Regions from separate parts of the Paenibacillus sp. Dod16 genome, predicted to be linked through region 4. Evidence: riboswitches for the same ligand, from Rfam matches in the RefSeq annotation. Region 4 holds a riboswitch; each other region holds the start of a gene.

Evidence for each region. A riboswitch is a leader RNA that binds a small molecule or an ion and turns the genes downstream of it on or off. The one in region 4 is predicted to bind thiamine pyrophosphate.
Region 1: another riboswitch for thiamine pyrophosphate. It lies ahead of ACPV3A_RS15390 (YkoF family thiamine/hydroxymethylpyrimidine-binding protein); the one in region 4 lies ahead of tenA (thiaminase II).
Region 2: another riboswitch for thiamine pyrophosphate. It lies ahead of ACPV3A_RS07100 (ECF transporter S component); the one in region 4 lies ahead of tenA (thiaminase II).
Region 3: another riboswitch for thiamine pyrophosphate. It lies ahead of ACPV3A_RS04555 (ABC transporter substrate-binding protein); the one in region 4 lies ahead of tenA (thiaminase II).

The regions. Positions count from the first base shown of each region.
Region 1 is NZ_JBNDYG010000018.1:57,019-61,336, reverse strand. It holds gene ACPV3A_RS15400 (ABC transporter permease) at 1-79, opposite strand, end outside; gene ACPV3A_RS15395 (nitroreductase family protein) at 611-1,213, shown strand; TPP riboswitch at 1,399-1,501, shown strand; gene ACPV3A_RS15390 (YkoF family thiamine/hydroxymethylpyrimidine-binding protein) at 1,586-2,191, shown strand; gene ACPV3A_RS15385 (YjcZ family sporulation protein) at 2,264-2,362, opposite strand; gene ACPV3A_RS15380 (nucleotidyltransferase domain-containing protein) at 2,480-3,178, opposite strand; gene ACPV3A_RS15375 (class I SAM-dependent methyltransferase) at 3,323-4,045, shown strand; gene ACPV3A_RS15370 (methyl-accepting chemotaxis protein) at 4,229-4,318, shown strand, end outside.
Region 2 is NZ_JBNDYG010000006.1:402-4,719, reverse strand. It holds gene ACPV3A_RS07105 (ABC transporter ATP-binding protein) at 1-1,336, opposite strand, end outside; gene ACPV3A_RS07100 (ECF transporter S component) at 1,329-1,958, opposite strand; TPP riboswitch at 2,049-2,161, opposite strand; gene asd (archaetidylserine decarboxylase) at 2,326-3,129, shown strand; partial or broken gene ACPV3A_RS07090 (SDR family oxidoreductase) at 3,205-4,051, opposite strand.
Region 3 is NZ_JBNDYG010000004.1:133,327-137,644, reverse strand. It holds gene ACPV3A_RS04565 (diguanylate cyclase domain-containing protein) at 1-756, opposite strand, end outside; gene ACPV3A_RS04560 (VOC family protein) at 990-1,373, shown strand; TPP riboswitch at 1,547-1,658, shown strand; gene ACPV3A_RS04555 (ABC transporter substrate-binding protein) at 1,773-2,804, shown strand; gene ACPV3A_RS04550 (MTH1187 family thiamine-binding protein) at 2,897-3,190, shown strand; gene ACPV3A_RS04545 (ABC transporter permease) at 3,187-3,942, shown strand; gene ACPV3A_RS04540 (ABC transporter ATP-binding protein) at 3,996-4,318, shown strand, end outside.
Region 4 is NZ_JBNDYG010000007.1:86,258-90,575, reverse strand. It holds gene ACPV3A_RS08115 (hypothetical protein) at 1-178, opposite strand, end outside; gene ACPV3A_RS08110 (hypothetical protein) at 700-1,020, opposite strand; gene ACPV3A_RS08105 (VOC family protein) at 1,162-1,662, opposite strand; TPP riboswitch at 1,925-2,028, shown strand; gene tenA (thiaminase II) at 2,168-2,854, shown strand; gene thiM (hydroxyethylthiazole kinase) at 2,907-3,749, shown strand; gene thiD (bifunctional hydroxymethylpyrimidine kinase/phosphomethylpyrimidine kinase) at 3,746-4,318, shown strand, end outside.

The DNA of each region.
Region 1 (4,318 bases), on a different contig from region 4:
GCGAGATATCCTTAACTCCAATAAATAATGAGATTATCGAGAGTACCACAACGGCTGCAAATAAGTATCTAATCTTCATGGCTCTTCCTTCTATGCGTATGTCTCTAAATACCCGGGATCATGCAATTTTCGTCACCATTCTCATTGAGATTGATTATCAATCGCGTTCTGATATGCATTATATCATCCTCATTCTGGCTCGACAAGTATAATTGAGAATCAAAATCAATTAAATTGTTCATACAAGTATATTTTGTTCATGAATTGTTCATAATATGAAGTTAGGTGGAGACATAGCTTATATCCTCAGGACAGAATCACACTTTGGTTAAATCTCCCTTTAATGCAGCTTCTGCAATGATGAGACTTCTCTAAAAACGACTGTTTCAATTCTTATTAAATGGATAAGAAAAATTATATAAAGTCGTTGACAATTCCTCTAAGTTATATTAATATCCTAACAGAATTATTATTTCTAACTAAACGTAAGTTAGTGTGGAATAATAATTGGTTTTATGGCTAATAACGTAAAATGCATATTTGCTTGTAGTAAGGGACATCTTCTAATCAGGCGTATGCAAATTCGATTACACCAGGAGGTTTTTTTTCAATGTCTAAAGATTTTTCAGCTGCACTCAAAAATCGCCGTTCTTATTACGGGATTAGCAAAGAATCCGTTATCTCGGACGAGCGTATTCAGGAAATCGTAAACGAAGCGGTTAAGTATACTCCGTCTTCTTTCAACTCCCAAAGTGCACGCGTCGTTGTATTGCTTGGCGAACAGCACGATAAACTGTGGAACATCACGGAAGGCATCCTGAAGGAAGTTGTTGGCGATGAAGAAGCATTCAAATCCACTGCCGACAAAATGGCTTCATTCCGCGCTGGTTACGGTACGGTACTGTTCTTCGAGGACAATAACGTCATTGCGGGGCTGCAACAAAGCTTTGCCGCTTATGCCGACAATTTCCCGGTTTGGTCCAACCAATCCAACGGCATGCTGCAATTTGTAGTATGGACATCCCTTGAAGCAGAAGGTCTGGGCGCATCCCTGCAGCACTACAACCCGCTGATCGACGAAAAAGTAAAAGCCGAATGGAACGTCCCGGAAAGCTGGAAGCTGATTGCTCAAATGCCTTTCGGTAAGCCGGTTGCTGAACCAGGCGAAAAAGAATTTGCACCGCTTGAAGATCGCGTGAAAGTATATAACTAATCAAACAGATGAAAAAAGCCGCCTCCCTAAGTTCCTGCAAATGGGACAGGCGGTTTTTTTTATAATGGGCAAAGATTGAAAAACCGATGGCAAAACGATACAATTACACAGGTAAGAACCCTCGAACTTCTACGGTAACATGAAGCTCCGGGGCAAATCTTGCGGTAACCAACTACATAAGATATTGGCTGTACTAGGGGTGCCATGTGCTGAGAGACGGCGGGCTGCCGTTAACCCTTATCACCCGATCTAGGTCATACTAGCGTGGGGAAGTGTAGCATTTATGTTTATTTCTTTTCGTAGGCATAACTGCACCTTCTTCATGGGGTGCGGTTTTTTTGCGTGGACTTATATAATGGGGAGGAAATGAAAATGAATGAGCTTGTTTGCGGAACCAGCCGGATCGTCGGATGCCGGTTCTCGGTATTTCCCATGACAGACCGGTTTGTGGAGGTCATCCTGGGCGCTCTACAATCTGTGGATGCGGGAAAGGTGTGGATTCAGACAGACGATGTGAGCACTTGTATTCGTGGACGTGCAGAGCATGTCTTTGATGTTACAAGAGCGATATTCGCCCATGCTGCGGCGAGTGGCGTGCACACTGTTTTTAATGGCACTTATTCCATTGGCTGCCCCGGAGATACGGACGCCGATGTATATATGACTGAGGATTCAACCCGCTTGAACAACGACATCGGAGAACATGCCGATATGGAGACTGCCTGCCAATTCGCTCTTTACCCCATGGGTACGGACAACTACATGGATGTCATCTACAGTGAAGTAAATCGTGCGAAGGCAGCCGGTACGTTCGCCGGAAGCATTCATTACGCCAGCCGGTTGGACGGATCCTTATCCCGGGTGTTCGGGTCTCTTGAAGAGGCGTTTTTGCATGCGATCCAATCCGACAGCAGCCATCTGGTCATGACTGCAGTGGTGTCCGCTCACAGCCCCTCGGTTAAAGCCGCATCGAATTGAGTTCGATTGAGGCAGACAAAAGCCCGGCATGCGCCGGGCTTTTCTGTCACTACTGCCAAGAATCTTGACGGTTTAAACCCAAGCACTCAAGATGATTACGAGCAGGATAAAGAGAACCAAAATAATTCCTACTGAATTGCCATATTCACCGCCGCCATATACTCCGCTCATGAAGATCCCCTCCTGGATTTAAAGTATGCCGTGATGTAATCACACTATTATAGTATTTCCTGCGCCTTGCTAGCGTCACGGCTAATGTACCTCTCTTTATCTATTGGCATCGATATTTTATTCCTCATAACCGATGAGAAGTTTCCCTCCGTACGGACGGAGCATTTCCTCGGTAAATGCCATTAGAACAGAAGGATCATCTTGGCGATACATCGCCGCGAGCGCTGTTTCCAATCGCTCTCCTAAAATTGTGTCAAAGCGGTTAAACAGGCGGAACAGCGTTTTCCCTTCACCCGTCCACTCCCGGTTCACCCTAAGTACAAAATCACAGAGAATCGCGGCTATTTTGTGCACCGTAAACCATTTTTCACCATCGCTTCGGGGACTCTTCAAGTCCAGCATGTACTCGGTTAGCACATAACGGTAGTCGTTAATATCGGTTATCGTCAAGGGCAGAGGTCCGTAATCCAAATCGCTTTGGGCTTCCGTCCGCACCTCTTCCCCCTCGGGCATAAGGCGCAGCACCGTCCCTTCTGCGATCATCCGCTGAAATGACGGATTCGCCGCGATCACTCCCTCGTCAAAATATTCGCGATAGGAGGATAAAGACAATATAAAGATTTCCGCGATCCATCCATGCGCCTCTATCGTCCTCCTGCTGAAATCATGACCCTCTCGTTCAAGGACCATAATGTCCAAATCGGATTGTTCATTATATTCGCCTCTGCTCGCGCTGCCGCCAAGCACGGCAAGCAAACAGTCGGGATAATCGTGTTGAATGACGCGTTCCGCTGCCTCTACCGGTTCCATCCTCATGACGTTTCCTCCATTATGACTCTGATCCTCCCGAAAAAAGGGCTCAAAATATCTAATTCAGCTAAAACCCTAAACGTACCTGAATCATATGGTAAATAAACGATTACCCTCATGTTGATGACAAGGGAAGAAGGGATAGATGAGATGAACTACATTCATATGCTCTCTAAATTAGGCATGGGCAGTGCCCACCCGGGAGGATTCGAGGCAACCCTCAGAATGCTGAAGAATTATCCCATTCAACCGGGCAGCCGCATTCTGGAGGTGGGGTGCGGAACTGGCAGAACCGCATGCCATCTTTCGGAGATGGGGTATCAAGTGACAGCTATTGATCTGAACGAAAATATGATCAAAAAAGCACGAGCACGAGCCGAAGCGATGGAAATCGACGTGCAGTTCCATCAAGCCGATGTATGCGCATTGCCTTTCGAGGACAACCAATTTGATCTGATCATGGCTGAGTCTGTTACCGTATTTACGGATACTTCGAAATCGCTGCCCGAATATTACCGCGTTCTGGATCGCGGAGGCGTCCTGCTGGACAGAGAATTACTGCTAGATAAACCCATGCCGGAAGCAAAGCTTCAGGAACTGCTCGAATTCTTCGGAATACCTAATCTGATGATGAGAGAAGAATGGACGGAATCCCTCTTGGCTTGCGGGTTTAAACAGGAAGAAATTCTGGAGTACAACCACTTCAATGAGCAGTTAAAGGAAGAGCAGACACGTCATCTGGATACATTTGAACAGCGTGATAAAGGACTCCTGTTCGATGTTGCGCTCTGGGAAACGCTGTTCAAGCATGACCGCATGATTCTGGATAATACCGATTATCTCGCTTCCGCCTTATTCCGGGCAGTAAAATAAACCTTTTCATATCTGTGCATCAAGTGGGGATTCGCATATTTGCTACGTGTCCCCTCTCCCTCCTCAACTTCAGTTCTTTCGACCTAATCCAACACTTTTTGTCAATTCGTCCTATCTAGTTTTGCCCGTCGATGCTATAATCATGGTAAATATATCCTATGTTATTGAGGAGGACTCATTCTTATGGCATGGTTCAACAGACTCCCTATCTCACGAAAAATTACTGCAGCCTGTTTTCTCATCGCCGCTTTGTTTGCGGTTCCAATGCTGCTT
Region 2 (4,318 bases), on a different contig from region 4:
TCAAGCGGCGCTTTTGGCCTGTCGACAGCTGGTACGGATGCCTGGCCTCCAAGCCATTCAATCCAAAACGTTCAAGACAGCGCTCGGCCTGCGCCTTCGCTTCCTCCGGCGGCACATGATCCACCAGCAGCGAGTAAACCACCTCATCGCCGATGCGCTCCGTCAGGAATTGAAGCTCCGGATTCTGAAACACGAATCCGATTTGGCGCAGCTGCTGCTCTCTCTTCTTCCGCACCTTCCTGCGTTTGCCCTGAATGACCTCTTCCCCGCAGAGCATATAGGTCCCTTCGGCGCGAAGCAGCCCCATCAAACTGAGCAGCAGCGAGCTTTTGCCTGCTCCGTTCGGCCCTACCACCGCAATGAATTGTCCCGGAAACACCTCGGCCGAAGGGAGAGTGATGACCGGTTTATCCCATCTCATTCCCCTGAAATTCGCCAGTTGAATGACAGACTCCCCACGTTGAGCATACGGCGGAGCAGCCTCATGCAGGAGATTACCCCGCTCATCGCCAAGCGCATCGACCGGAGCAAACAACTCTCTGCCCGCCCGGGTCTGCGCATAATCTTCCCATACGCCGGGATACCAGATTCCATAGGCTTGGAGTTCCCGCTCGAATTCTGCGAATATCGCTGCCGGAGGACCTTCGCCCAGAATCACGCCATCCGGGCTGAACAGCACGACACGATCCACGTATCTGGCCATTTCTTCGATCCGGTGCTCCACGATGATCAGTGTTCGCCCTTCCGATACGGCCTTCACCGCCGACCAGATTTGCTCCCTTCCTTCCGGGTCGAGCAAGGCAGATGGCTCGTCAAGGAACAGCACCTCCGGCTCCAGCAGCAGAGCCGAAGCCAGCGCTAACCTTTGCTTCATGCCTTGGGACAAATGCCCGATCGGCATATGAAGCTCCTCAAGATCAAGCCCCACCTCGCGGAGCGCCGCTTGCATCCGCTCCTTCATCTCATGGCGGGGGACACTTAGATTTTCCAGTACGAAAGCCAGCTCTTCATCCACGTACGGCATGCAGAACTGGGTATCCGGATCTTGGAATACATACCCCCAAGAGCGCGGAACCAGCTGCGACTCGCATTTCATCGGCACCTCCGTTGCGCGGGGAATCATCCCGCTAAGCACCTGCAGCAGCGTGGATTTGCCGCAGCCGCTCGGACCGAGCAGCAGCACCTTCTCCCCGCGGACAGCCGAGAAGGAGAGGTCTTTGAACATCAGTCGCTCCTCGCCCGGATACTTCAGACGCAATCCCTCCACATACACGGCCGGTTCCGAAACCATCTCAGCGGACTGAGCCGGAACCAGGCTAACCGTGGCATTAGACATGGCGCGGATCATCCAGTGCTTCGTAATCCTTCTTCGACGCAGGACGCAGCAGGGATGTGACGCCCGTGCGGTCCAAGGCTTTGGCCAGCAAGAGCATGAGCAGGCCTGCAATGACGGCACCGCTGAGTACCCGCATACCGTATTTGGCCAGGAACATCCACGTCTGCAGGTCATCGGTATAGCTGTAATAGAAGTCCATGATCATCGATCCGATGGCTGCGCCTGCTCCGGCAATCGCCAGCGTCCACGCCGAGGTGCTCCGATAACGGAACGCCGCGAATACCAATTCTGCCCCAAGTCCTTGAATGAGGCCATACAGCAGCAGAGTCAATCCCCAGCCGCTGCCAAACAGCACTTCCACGTGGGCAGCCGCCACTTCCGCAATGATGGCCACTCCCGGCTTACGGATTAGCAAGTAAGCAAGCGTGGCTGCAGCGAACCACATTCCGTATAACAACTCATCCGCTTCAAAGAACAGCGGTTTTAACAGATTGTAAACCGAACCCCAGAAGTGATAAATGACGCCAAGCACCAGCGATACCAACACCGTCACCAAAATATCGCTTAACCGCAGCCCTTTTCGGGGCTGAACCCCCAACTTCTCTTGCATAGATGTTCCCATAACCACACATTCCCCTCTCCACCTCTATTTTTGTATAAACACAACAAAAAACCGTCTGGAAAACGCGCAGACGGAAAAATAGGCCCTATGTAGGCAGGGTCGGATATTCTCTACGCTGGCATTACCCAGTTCAGATTAACGGTCAACAGCGGATAGCAGCTGCAATCTCAGCCTGATTCACTCAAGCCCCCGTATTCCCTATTCGGTTTCATGTTAATCTTAAAATACACATTCGTTCTCCAATTAGCAAGAACCTTTTTTCAAAAATGGCTATTTATTGATTTCCAGCTCATTCTATGTCAATATCAGAGTGATTGGCTTTTCCACCAACGTTTATTGCTGACACCTATGCACAAAGGAGAATGACATGGCTAAACAATTGCTGCGTCTGATGACTGAGCTGTCCTCCCGCAAGTGGCTGTCCCGAATCATGGGGCATTGTTCCCACAGCCGGCTGAGCCGTCATCTAATACCTGCATTCATACGAATTTATCAAATCCCGGCGCATGAAGCGGAGAAAGAAATCCACGAATACCGCTCACTGAACGAATTCTTTTCCCGCCGGTTAAAAATAGGCCTGCGCGCCATAGACGACACCGCCGATGCCATGGTAAGCCCCGTCGATGCCACGATTTCGGCGATGTGCGCCGTTAATGCCGGCACCATTCTGAGCGTCAAGGGACAGGATTATACCCTGAGCGAGCTGCTCGCCAAATCACCGAGAATGGAAAACTACATCAACGGTTATGCATTTGTATTGTATTTAAGCCCAACCGACTATCATCGCATTCATTCCCCGGTAACCGGTGTTCAGGCGGAAAGCGAGCATCTAAAGGGACGCGTTTACCCCGTGAACGATTTTGCGATGACCCATATCCGGCACGTGCTCAGCCGTAATGAGCGCCTCATTACCTATATTGCGCATGAGTTCGGCGAAGTTGCCGTCGTGAAGGTCGGAGCCATGAACGTGAGCAGCATCCGTTATGCTGACGAGAACGTGAAGAAATACGAGATCGGCGATGAACTCGCGTACTTTGAATTCGGCTCTACCGTCGTGCTTCTGACAGAGAACGGCACGTTTACTCCGCGCGGTGACCTGGAACCCGGCTCCAAGGTGAAGATGGGAGAGCTGCTTGGTTTGCTACACCCGTCCCCAACCAGAAAAGGGTAACGCCATTCACCTTACCAAGCTTCACCAAGCATCGCATGACAAGTTAAGGCCATGAATCATTCGCTGCATGAATGATTAACGCCTGTCCAGCATCCGATAAACGATCCGCTGAAACAGCCGATCCGGCAGCACGCCCTTGATCCATGCGGTCAGCCGCGTACCTCGGGGCAGCGTATAGCGGAACCTCGGTTTGGACATGGACGCAATGTTTGCCACAAGCCTGGCTACCTCCTGCGGATCCCCGCTTCCCCTGGCTGTCCGCTCGGAATAGTCCAGCACGCCCTTCAGCAGACCGCTGTAGGGTGATCCTTCCTTTACCGTAAGCTCCCCAAAACTTTTATTCCAGATCGGCGTGCCATAGGCACCGGGCTGGATCAGTACGACATCGATGCCAAAGGGCATCAACTCCATGGACAGGCTCTCACCAAACCCCTCCAGCGCAAATTTGGATGCCGCATAGGGACCAAAAGCCGACCACGCCGCTAATGCTGCTCATGAGAATGATTTTGGATCGTCCGGTCTTGCGCAGCAGCGGGAGCATATGCTGCGTTACCGATACGGTCCCGAATAAATTCGTCTCCAACTGCTTGCGCCAGACGCTGAGCGGTACTTCCTCCACCATGCCGCCTACCGCTTCGCCGGCGTTGTTCACCAGCACGTCCAATCGGCCGAACTTCTGCTCTAACTCCCAAGCAGCAGCCTTGACTTGTTCCTCCAAGCATATATCCAGCTGGAATACGTGAATGCGCTCGACAACGTCTGCTTGTTCGGCTCGGGTCATCAGCTCTGCAGCCGCCTCCGGCCTGCGCAGACCCGCTGCCACGTCATAGCCCGCTTTTGCCAACTCCAAGCTGATGAGCAGTCCGAACCCGCTCGACGCGCCCGTGATCAGCGCAACCTTTCCTGCTCCCGCCGTTACCACCGGATCACCGCTTGCTCCGCCAATGCCGCTCTCTCCGTCACACCCGTCACCCTTCCGTTATCCGAACTGCCTGTCCGGTCTCTTAAAACCCTGCGTTTAGCGCTTTATACATATCCCTAATATAACAAATTTTCGCAATGCCAACAGAGTCCCTATCCGTATATGCACCCTTTTACAACGTAATCAGACAGACTCCCTATTCCCATGTGCATCCATAAAATAGAACCACACAAAGTGGAGCCTATGCTCCGATGCTTATTCCAAATA
Region 3 (4,318 bases), on a different contig from region 4:
GGAATTAGGAGCGGACTGCCCACCTGCGAAACTAATGAATAATACCGATATCGTATAAAGCGGATACAGATAGGAACGAACCTCGATACCCATCAGATCAACGAGATAGATGTACAGGGCATCTCCGGCAATATAAGCGCTTCCGCCAAGACATAACAGAATGGCCGCCCTTTTCCCTAACAGTCCGGTATTAAAATACAACACCAGCGTAAAAAAAATAAGTACCATTGCGCACAGGGGATACAGCATGTCCACCCAAAGGTTTCCCCATACTGCCTCATGGGCAAGACCCTGAAGCTCAGGCTTGATGAAATATTCCCACCCTACTGTCATGACGGCAATGCCAACAATCACGATATCCAGCATAAACCGGAGCCCCCGAAACGATCCTTGAACATGCCGGAATAAATAAATGAGAGAACTTGCGAACAGAATGAGTTCAAGTCCCCAGAATAAGTGGGTTAGGATCGGCGAGAAAGCGCTCTCTTTTTCAAACCAAACATAACAAGCGTGAATGATTCGTGCCGCTGCATCCCCCATTAATCCGAGACTCACAATAAGCCAAAACCTGCGAAGATGAACCTCATAACGCCGACTAATCCGCATTAAATAAACGGAGGCGGCTGCAGGAGGAATAATGACTAGAACACGCTGAAGCGATAAAGCCTCAGGCATCCACAGAGCAATCATAATCTGAATGAATGCATATATCATGGCGAGTCGAATCCACAGATGATCTGCTGGAGTTGGACTCATAAGCATTCCTCCTCGGCCAAAAGGTAAGCTGGATCACTTTCATATGTTAGGTCTTTTGAATTAATCTTTCTATTTCTCATGATACTTTTTACCCACCCAAAAGTAAAGATGAGGAAATGAAAGAAAAATCATCTGTATCAGCCCCTGCATGAACACAACTCCCACTTGACGTATAGGGATTATGTGATAATATTTCAGTCATATCTCATATGGATCGGAAAGGGTGTTGAACCATGTCAAAGAAACGATTAGATCATGTTGGTATTGTTGTCCGGGACCTAGAAGCTACAATCGCCTTCTATACATCCGTAGTCGGACTAGAACTAAAGGATCGCCTGACCCATACGAATGGCGTCATCCAGCTGGCGTTCCTCGGATTTAACGGCAGCAACGAGACGGAAGTCGAGCTTATTCAGGGATACAGCGACACGCTGCCAGCGGAGGGCACCGTTCATCATTTTGCAGTCAGCACGGATAACATTGAAGAGGAATATGCCCGGGTTCAAGGACTTGACGTTCCTCACTTGGACGAGGAGATCGTGACGCTCCCGAATGGTTTCCGTTATTTCTTCGTGCATGGTCCCGAAGGGGAATGGATTGAGTTCTTCCAGCGCTAACCTCTACGTAGAAGCCTTTTTCAAATACTTTATCTCGTGAAAGGTTCATAGGATCAATTAATCCTTCCCATTGCATAAGTGTTCTAAGCAAAGACCTGCCTCGTTCATACCTCTTCGAACTAGACAGGTCTGGTGTGTTAGGACTATAATAGCGGATGTAATGATCGAAACTTCATAAATACCGGGGGAGCTGGGATATGGCCGGCTGAGAGTGTATCCGATATGATACTGACCCTTACACCTGATCTGGGTAATGCCAGCGTAGGAAGCCCATGTTTGCGGCAGCTATTTATTTGCCGTGGTATACACTTACGCCGTCATGCGTCCTGATATCATCAGGGCGTTTTTTTTGTGGAGTTGCGAGGTAATAGAAAGAGAACTCAAAGGAGAGAAGAAACGATGAAGAAGGGAAGATGGATTCCGCTGCTTCTCGCTTGCGTCCTGCTTATGGTCGCGTCCGGATGCGGTACAAACGGACAGAACAAGAAGACAGGTGCCGAAGGCGAAGGCAGTCAGACTTCCGAGAAACTCCGTGACGTGCAGCTGATGCTCGATTGGTCCGCCAATACGAATCACACCGGCCTGTATGCAGCGAAGGAGCTTGGGTATTATGAGGAAGAAGGGCTTAATGTCCAGATCGTCCAGCCGGGAGCAGGCGGTACGGATACACTGGTCGCATCCGGAAACGTGCCGTTTGGCATCAGTTATCAGGAAGGCGTAACGCTGGCCAGAACCCAAGGCTTGCCGCTCGTTTCCATTGCAGCGATCATTCAGCATAATACGTCCGGCTTTGCCGCCCCCAAGGACAAAGGCATCGTGAAGGCAGGCGATTTTGAAGGAAAATCCTATGGCGGCTGGGGCTCGCCTGTGGAGGAGGCCGTCATGAAATCCATCATGGAGATCGATGGCGCCGATGTCAGCAAGGTGAATATGGTCAATATGGGCGATGCTGATTATTTTACGGCCGTCAAACGCGACATTGATTTTGCCTGGATCTTCTATGCTTGGACGGGGATTGAAGCTGAGCTTCGCAATGAACCGCTTGACATGATTTATGTGAAGGACTACTCCGAGCAGCTTGATTATTACACACCAGTGATCGTGACGAACGAGAAGCTGATCCAGGAGGACCCCGAGCTTATCAAAGCGTTCATGCGGGCGACTTCAAAAGGATACGACTATGCGATTCAACATCCTGAAGATGCCGCAGCTCTGCTTACGAAGGCGGTTCCTGACCTGGATGCCGAACTGGTTCTCGCCAGCCAGAAATGGTTGAGCCCCCGTTATCAGGATGATGCATCCCGCTGGGGCGAACAGAAAGCCGAAGTATGGTCGGGATATGCAGACTGGATGTTTGAGCGTAAGCTGCTGGAGAAGGAACTTGACGCGGACCGCGCATTCACCAATGATTTTTTACCGGAGCAGCCATAAGGCTATTTTTATTTAAAAAGAAGAAAGTCGGCCTTTGCAAAAGGCTGCCTTTCTTCCAATACATTATAGCTTGCACGAAAGGATGAGTTTACATGGCGAATACACTTTTGAGCATTCAAGTGATACCGAGAACGCCAAACGGGGCCGACAGCATCCCTTATGTAGATGAAGCGATTAAGGTCATTCAGGAATCAGGCGTGAAATACGAGGTTCATGCACTCGAAACGACCATGGAAGGTGAGCTCGCCGAGCTGCTCAAGATCGTGGAGCGCATGCATGAAGCGCTGGTGAATGCGGGAAGTCCCAGCATCATATCCCAAGTTAAAATCGCTCATCATCCCAGCGGCATCAGCATGGATAAGCTGACTGAGAAATACCGTCCATGAGAAGCTGGTGGAGTTCGGTTTGGCCGCCCGTTGTGGCGGTCCTCTTCTTTTTGGTGGTATGGCAGGCCGCAGTATCTATATTCGACATTGAACCTTTTATTCTGCCTGCGCCGACGGCCATCGGGCATGAGGCCGTTACCGGAGCTTCCGGTCTCTTCCAGCATACAGCGGCCACCCTGCAATTAACCTTGGTCGGATTTATGATCGGTACGGCGATCGGCCTAGTCATCTCGCTGGCACTGCACATGGTTCCTTTTCTCAAAACCGCTCTTTATCCACTTCTTATTCTTAGCCAGAATGTGCCGACAATCGCCCTAGCCCCGCTTCTCATGATTTGGTTCGGCTTCGGCATGCTGCCCAAGGTTATCGTGATTACGCTGGTCTGCTTCTTCCCCGTCGCTGTTGCGGCACTGGACGGACTGGCCCGTACTGACCGAACCATGATGAACTACATGCAGATGGCGGGGGCTACCTCTTGGCAAATTTTCAGCAAGCTGGAGCTGCCGCATGCCCTTCCCTCCATCTTCTCCGGGATTCGAATTGCGGCCACCTATTCGGTCATGGGTGCGGTTATCGGGGAATGGATCGGCTCGGACCGGGGAATCGGTTACTACATGATGCTGCAAAAATCCGGCTACCGCACGGATCGGGTGTTTGTTGCCATCCTGGTCATCGTCCTGCTCAGCCTGCTGATGGTGCTGCTGATCACTCTGCTGGAGAAGCGGCTCATCCGCTGGAATCGAAAAGGTTGAGTCTCCGTGAATAGACGTAACGAATCTTATATGATAGGAGGCCATTTGTCGATATGACACATCAAGTACCCCTGACGGTCCAGGACGGGGCTGACCCGTCGGCTGCGTCGGTCTCAACCGCACCTGCCCTCGAGGTTCGCACCCTTCGAAAAACCTTCCGCGACCGGCGCAGCGAAGTGCATGTGCTGGATGGCCTTTCGCTTCAAGTACAACCCGGGGAATTCGTCTCCTTAATCGGTCCCTCAGGCAGCGGAAAGAGCACTCTCTTCCATATCATTGGGGGGTTAACAGCTCCGGATGCAGGCTCTGTCCTCATGGACGGTCAGGACGTGACCGGGGAAAAAGGCCGCATCGCCTATATGCCTCAACAGCCGGC
Region 4 (4,318 bases):
TACCAGCAGTAGCTCCAATAATAGCAGGCAGCACCAAGCCCAGCAGTAGCACCAATACAGCAGTAGCACCAATACAGCAGTAGCACCAATACAGCAGTAGCATCAATACCAGCAGTAGCACTAAGACCAGCAGTAGCCTAGAAGTAGCATCAATCCCAGTAGTTAGCACCAAGGCCACCTGTTAACGGACACCAGTTCCCTTATTTGCCTGATTCGCCTCCGATTCCTAAACTTAACGGACACAGGATCCCTTATTACCTCAATAAGGTGCCTATTTGTCATCATATTCTATGAATAACGTATCTGGTGTCCGTTAGCTCTCGAAAATTACGCCTTTTCAGCTAAATAACGTATCCTCAGTCCGCTTGCTTCGAGTAAGTGGCACTAAAACTAGTAGCCGCATCAAGACCAGTAGCACCAATCCCAGCAGTAGCACCAAATACCAGCAGTAGCATCAATACCAGCAGTAGCACCAAGATCAGCAGTAGCACCAAGATCAGCAGTAGCCTCAATACCTGCAGTTAGCATCAAGGCCCCTGTTAACGGACACCAGTTCCCTTATTTGCCTAATTCGATCCCAATTCTTAAAACTAACGGACACAGGATCCCTTATTACCGCAAAAAGGTGCCTATTTACCATCATATTCTAGAAATAGCGTATCTGGTGTCCGTTAGCTCTCGAAAATTACGCCTTTTCAGTTAAATAACGTATCCCCAGTACGCTTGCCCTCCGAGCAGTCGCACTAAGACTAGTAGCCGCATCAAGATCAGTAATAGCACCAAGCCCAGCAGTAACACCAATACAGCAGTAGCATCAATACCAACAGTAGCATCAATACCAGCAGTAGCACCAATCCCAGCAGTAGCACCAATCCCAGTAGCATCAATCCCAGTAGCATCAATCCCAGCAGTCGCACCAATCCCAGCAGTAGCATCAATCCCAGTAGCATCAATCCCAGCAGTCGCACCAATCCCAGCAGTCGCACCAATCCCAGCAGCAGCTACATACTCTGTGTTCACCCAGTTTCTACCTCTAAACCATAGCTACTCTGAGTTACCCGGTCCCTACATCGATCATAATCGACAGCCATCCACGCTACCCCCGGGAACCGAACCACCCATGTTCTCCCTGAAATAACGCTTTTGCTTCCCTTCACCTTGTTACGAAATCTTCACCACGATTTCCGCTCCGGCAACATAGGTCATTGCTTTCATGTAATCCGTGTCCTGGGCGCGTCGTTCCATCTCCTCGGGCGTCAGGTCCTCCAATCGCGTCTGAATCCACCATAAGTTGCCGAACGGGTCCCGTACCCGTCCCACCCGGTCGCCGAAGAACAAACTCGTTGGCTCCGTCACCGAGACGGCTCCTGCGGCGAGCGCTTGCTGGTAAGCAGCATCGCAATCCTCAACATATAAGCGGAGGTACGCCGGGCTATCCGGCCATTCCGGCTTCGCGTCAAACATCATGACGACGGCATCCCCGATTCGCACCTCGGCATGGCCGATGACACCATCGCCAACATAGACGCGGGCTAACTCTTCGGCTTGAAAAGCCTGCTCCAGGAATTCAATCAGCGCTGTGGAGTTTCTTGAGATAATCCATGGTGTCACGGAGGTGTAGCCATCCGGAATGGGGTTAACCGCTTTTGATGGGTTCGTCATAAATAAGCTCGCTCCTTTAAACTTCATTTTTTTGAATAACGTTTATGTACTCATTATGTAGGGGAATACATGACAACCCAGCGTCAGTGTTTCTGAAACAAGTGTTGGGTAGCCGGCGTTTTTTATTCGCGAAAGACCTCTGCCACCGTACAACATCATGATCCACCGATCACGGAAGATTTCGCTCGTGGGGTTCTGTCCGCGAACCGTTAACGTTTGACAGCATCTACAAACCTATGTACAGTATTAGACAAAAGAATAGGAAGTCCACTAGGGGAGCCGTTAGCGGCTGAGACAAGAGCGTATCTTGGACCCTTTGAACCTGATCTAGTTCGTACTAGCGTAGGAAAGTGGAGCCTTCGTATATAAGGTCTTGGTGCGTTTTTGGCGCACTCGGGCTTGTTGACGAAGCCGCTCCAGTTTTCGGGGTGGCTTTTTAGCGTTGCCTGGAAAGTCGTGTCTTATGGACTTCCTGCTCTTCAATATGTTGGAGGTGGGGACAAAAATGAGTTTTACGCAAGAGCTCCGTCAGCAGGCGGGAGGCATTTTTCAAGCAATCTTCGATCATCCCTTTGTAAAAGGTATTGCCGAGGGGAAACTGGCGCGGGAACAGCTGATCCACTATGTGAAGCAGGATTTTGAGTATTTGAACGCCTACATGCGGATTTACGGCATCGCCATATCCAAATCGACCAGCCGCGAAGAGATCGCAACCTTTAACGAACAAATCTCATTCATCCTGCATAGCGAGGTGCATCCGCATCAGAATTTTTGCGCAGCCGCCGGGGTGACTTACGAAGAGCTTCAAGGCTATCCGCTGGCTCCGTCCGCTCATCACTATATCCGTCATATGCTTACAGTGGCGCATGAGGGCAGTCTGGGCGAGATTATGGCCGTACTGCTGCCTTGCCCGTGGACCTACCTGGAGATTGGCCGCAAGCTGCTGGATGAAGTGAAGCCGGATGAATCCCATCCGTTCTACGACTGGATTTATTTCTACGGCAACCGGGGGGAAGACGCGACAGCCAAGTTCTGCAGCCGTGTCGATGAATGGGCGGAGCGTGCGACGGCAGCCGAGCGAGAACGGATGAAGGAGCATTTTATGCTGAGCTGCCAGCTGGAGTATATGTTTTGGGATATGGCTTATAAGCAGGAGGAATGGCCGGTGCCGCTGCAGGCTGCGGTGCTGTAAGGAGACCTAACTAGCTCATAAATTCCAATATAGCGAAGAGAGGCTGATTCATATGCATACATGGGAAAATGAAGTTTCGGCGCTTTTAACAAAGGTACGGCAGACGAGCCCCCTCGTTCACAACATGACGAACGTGGTGGTTACGAATTTTACGGCTAACGGCTTGTACGCGCTGGGCGCGTCGCCGGTCATGGCTTACGCGCCGGAGGAAGTGGCGGATATGGCCGCCATCGCAGGCGCGCTCGTATTGAACATCGGCACGCTGAATCGCGAGCTTGTGGATGCGATGATCATAGCCGGACAATCGGCGAACGCACAGGGCGTGCCGGTCCTGCTGGACCCGGTCGGTGCGGGAGCAACCCGTTTTCGGACGGAGTCGGCGCTGCGGATTCTAAGCGAGGTGAAGGTATCGCTCGTGCGCGGGAATGCGGCTGAAGTCGCTCACCTTGTCGGGGAGGCCCGCGAGATCAAAGGCGTAGACGCTGGCAACAGCACGGGCAGTGATCATGCCGAGCTGGCCGTGCGGGCTGCGCGCGGATTAGGCACGATCGTGGCCATTACCGGTGAAGAGGACGTGATTACCGATGGAATCGAAGTACGTATCATTACCGGCGGGGATGCTCTGCTCACGAAGGTGACCGGCGCAGGGTGCCTGCTGACCTCGGTGCTGGGTGCCTTTGCCGCAGTGGAAGCAAACCTGCTGCTTGCCGGTACGGCGGGCCTGGCCTTCTACGGGGCCGCGGCGGCGAGAGCTGCAGAGCGAACCGCGGACCAGGGACCGGGAAGCTTCCAGATTGCTTTCCTGGATGAGCTGGCAAAGCTTCATCCGGGCTCGCTGGAGGGCTATGCCGCTGTTCGGGAAGCGGAAGCGTCCACTGCAGGTGGCGCACGATGAGCAAGTCTCACGTTCCTCGGGCACTGACGATTGCGGGGTCTGACAGCGGCGGCGGTGCCGGCATTCAAGCCGATCTGAAAACCTTCCAGGAGCTTGGCGTATACGGCATGTCAGCGATTACGGCGATCACGGTGCAGAACACATTGGGGGTTCACGGCGTATATCCGCTGCCTCCCGAAGCAGCTGCGGAGCAGATTGAAGCGGTTGGCTCGGACCTCGGAGTCGATGCATTGAAGACAGGCATGCTGTTCAATGCCGAGATCATTCGACTGGCTGCTGACCGGATCCGGGCATTCGGCTGGGAGAAGGTCGTTGTGGATCCCGTGATGATCGCCAAGGGCGGAGCGGAGCTGCTGCAAAGCGAAGCAGTGCAGGCTTTAAGAGAGGACTTGCTGCCGCTGGCGTTAATTGTCACTCCCAATATACCGGAGGCCGAAGTATTGGCGGGGATGCGTATCCGCACGAAGGAAGATCGGAAGGAAGCGGCGAGACGTATCCAGGATCTGGGGCCCAAGATCGTTGTGATCAAAGGCGGCCATGACGAGGGAATGACCGGCGGCGGTGAAGTT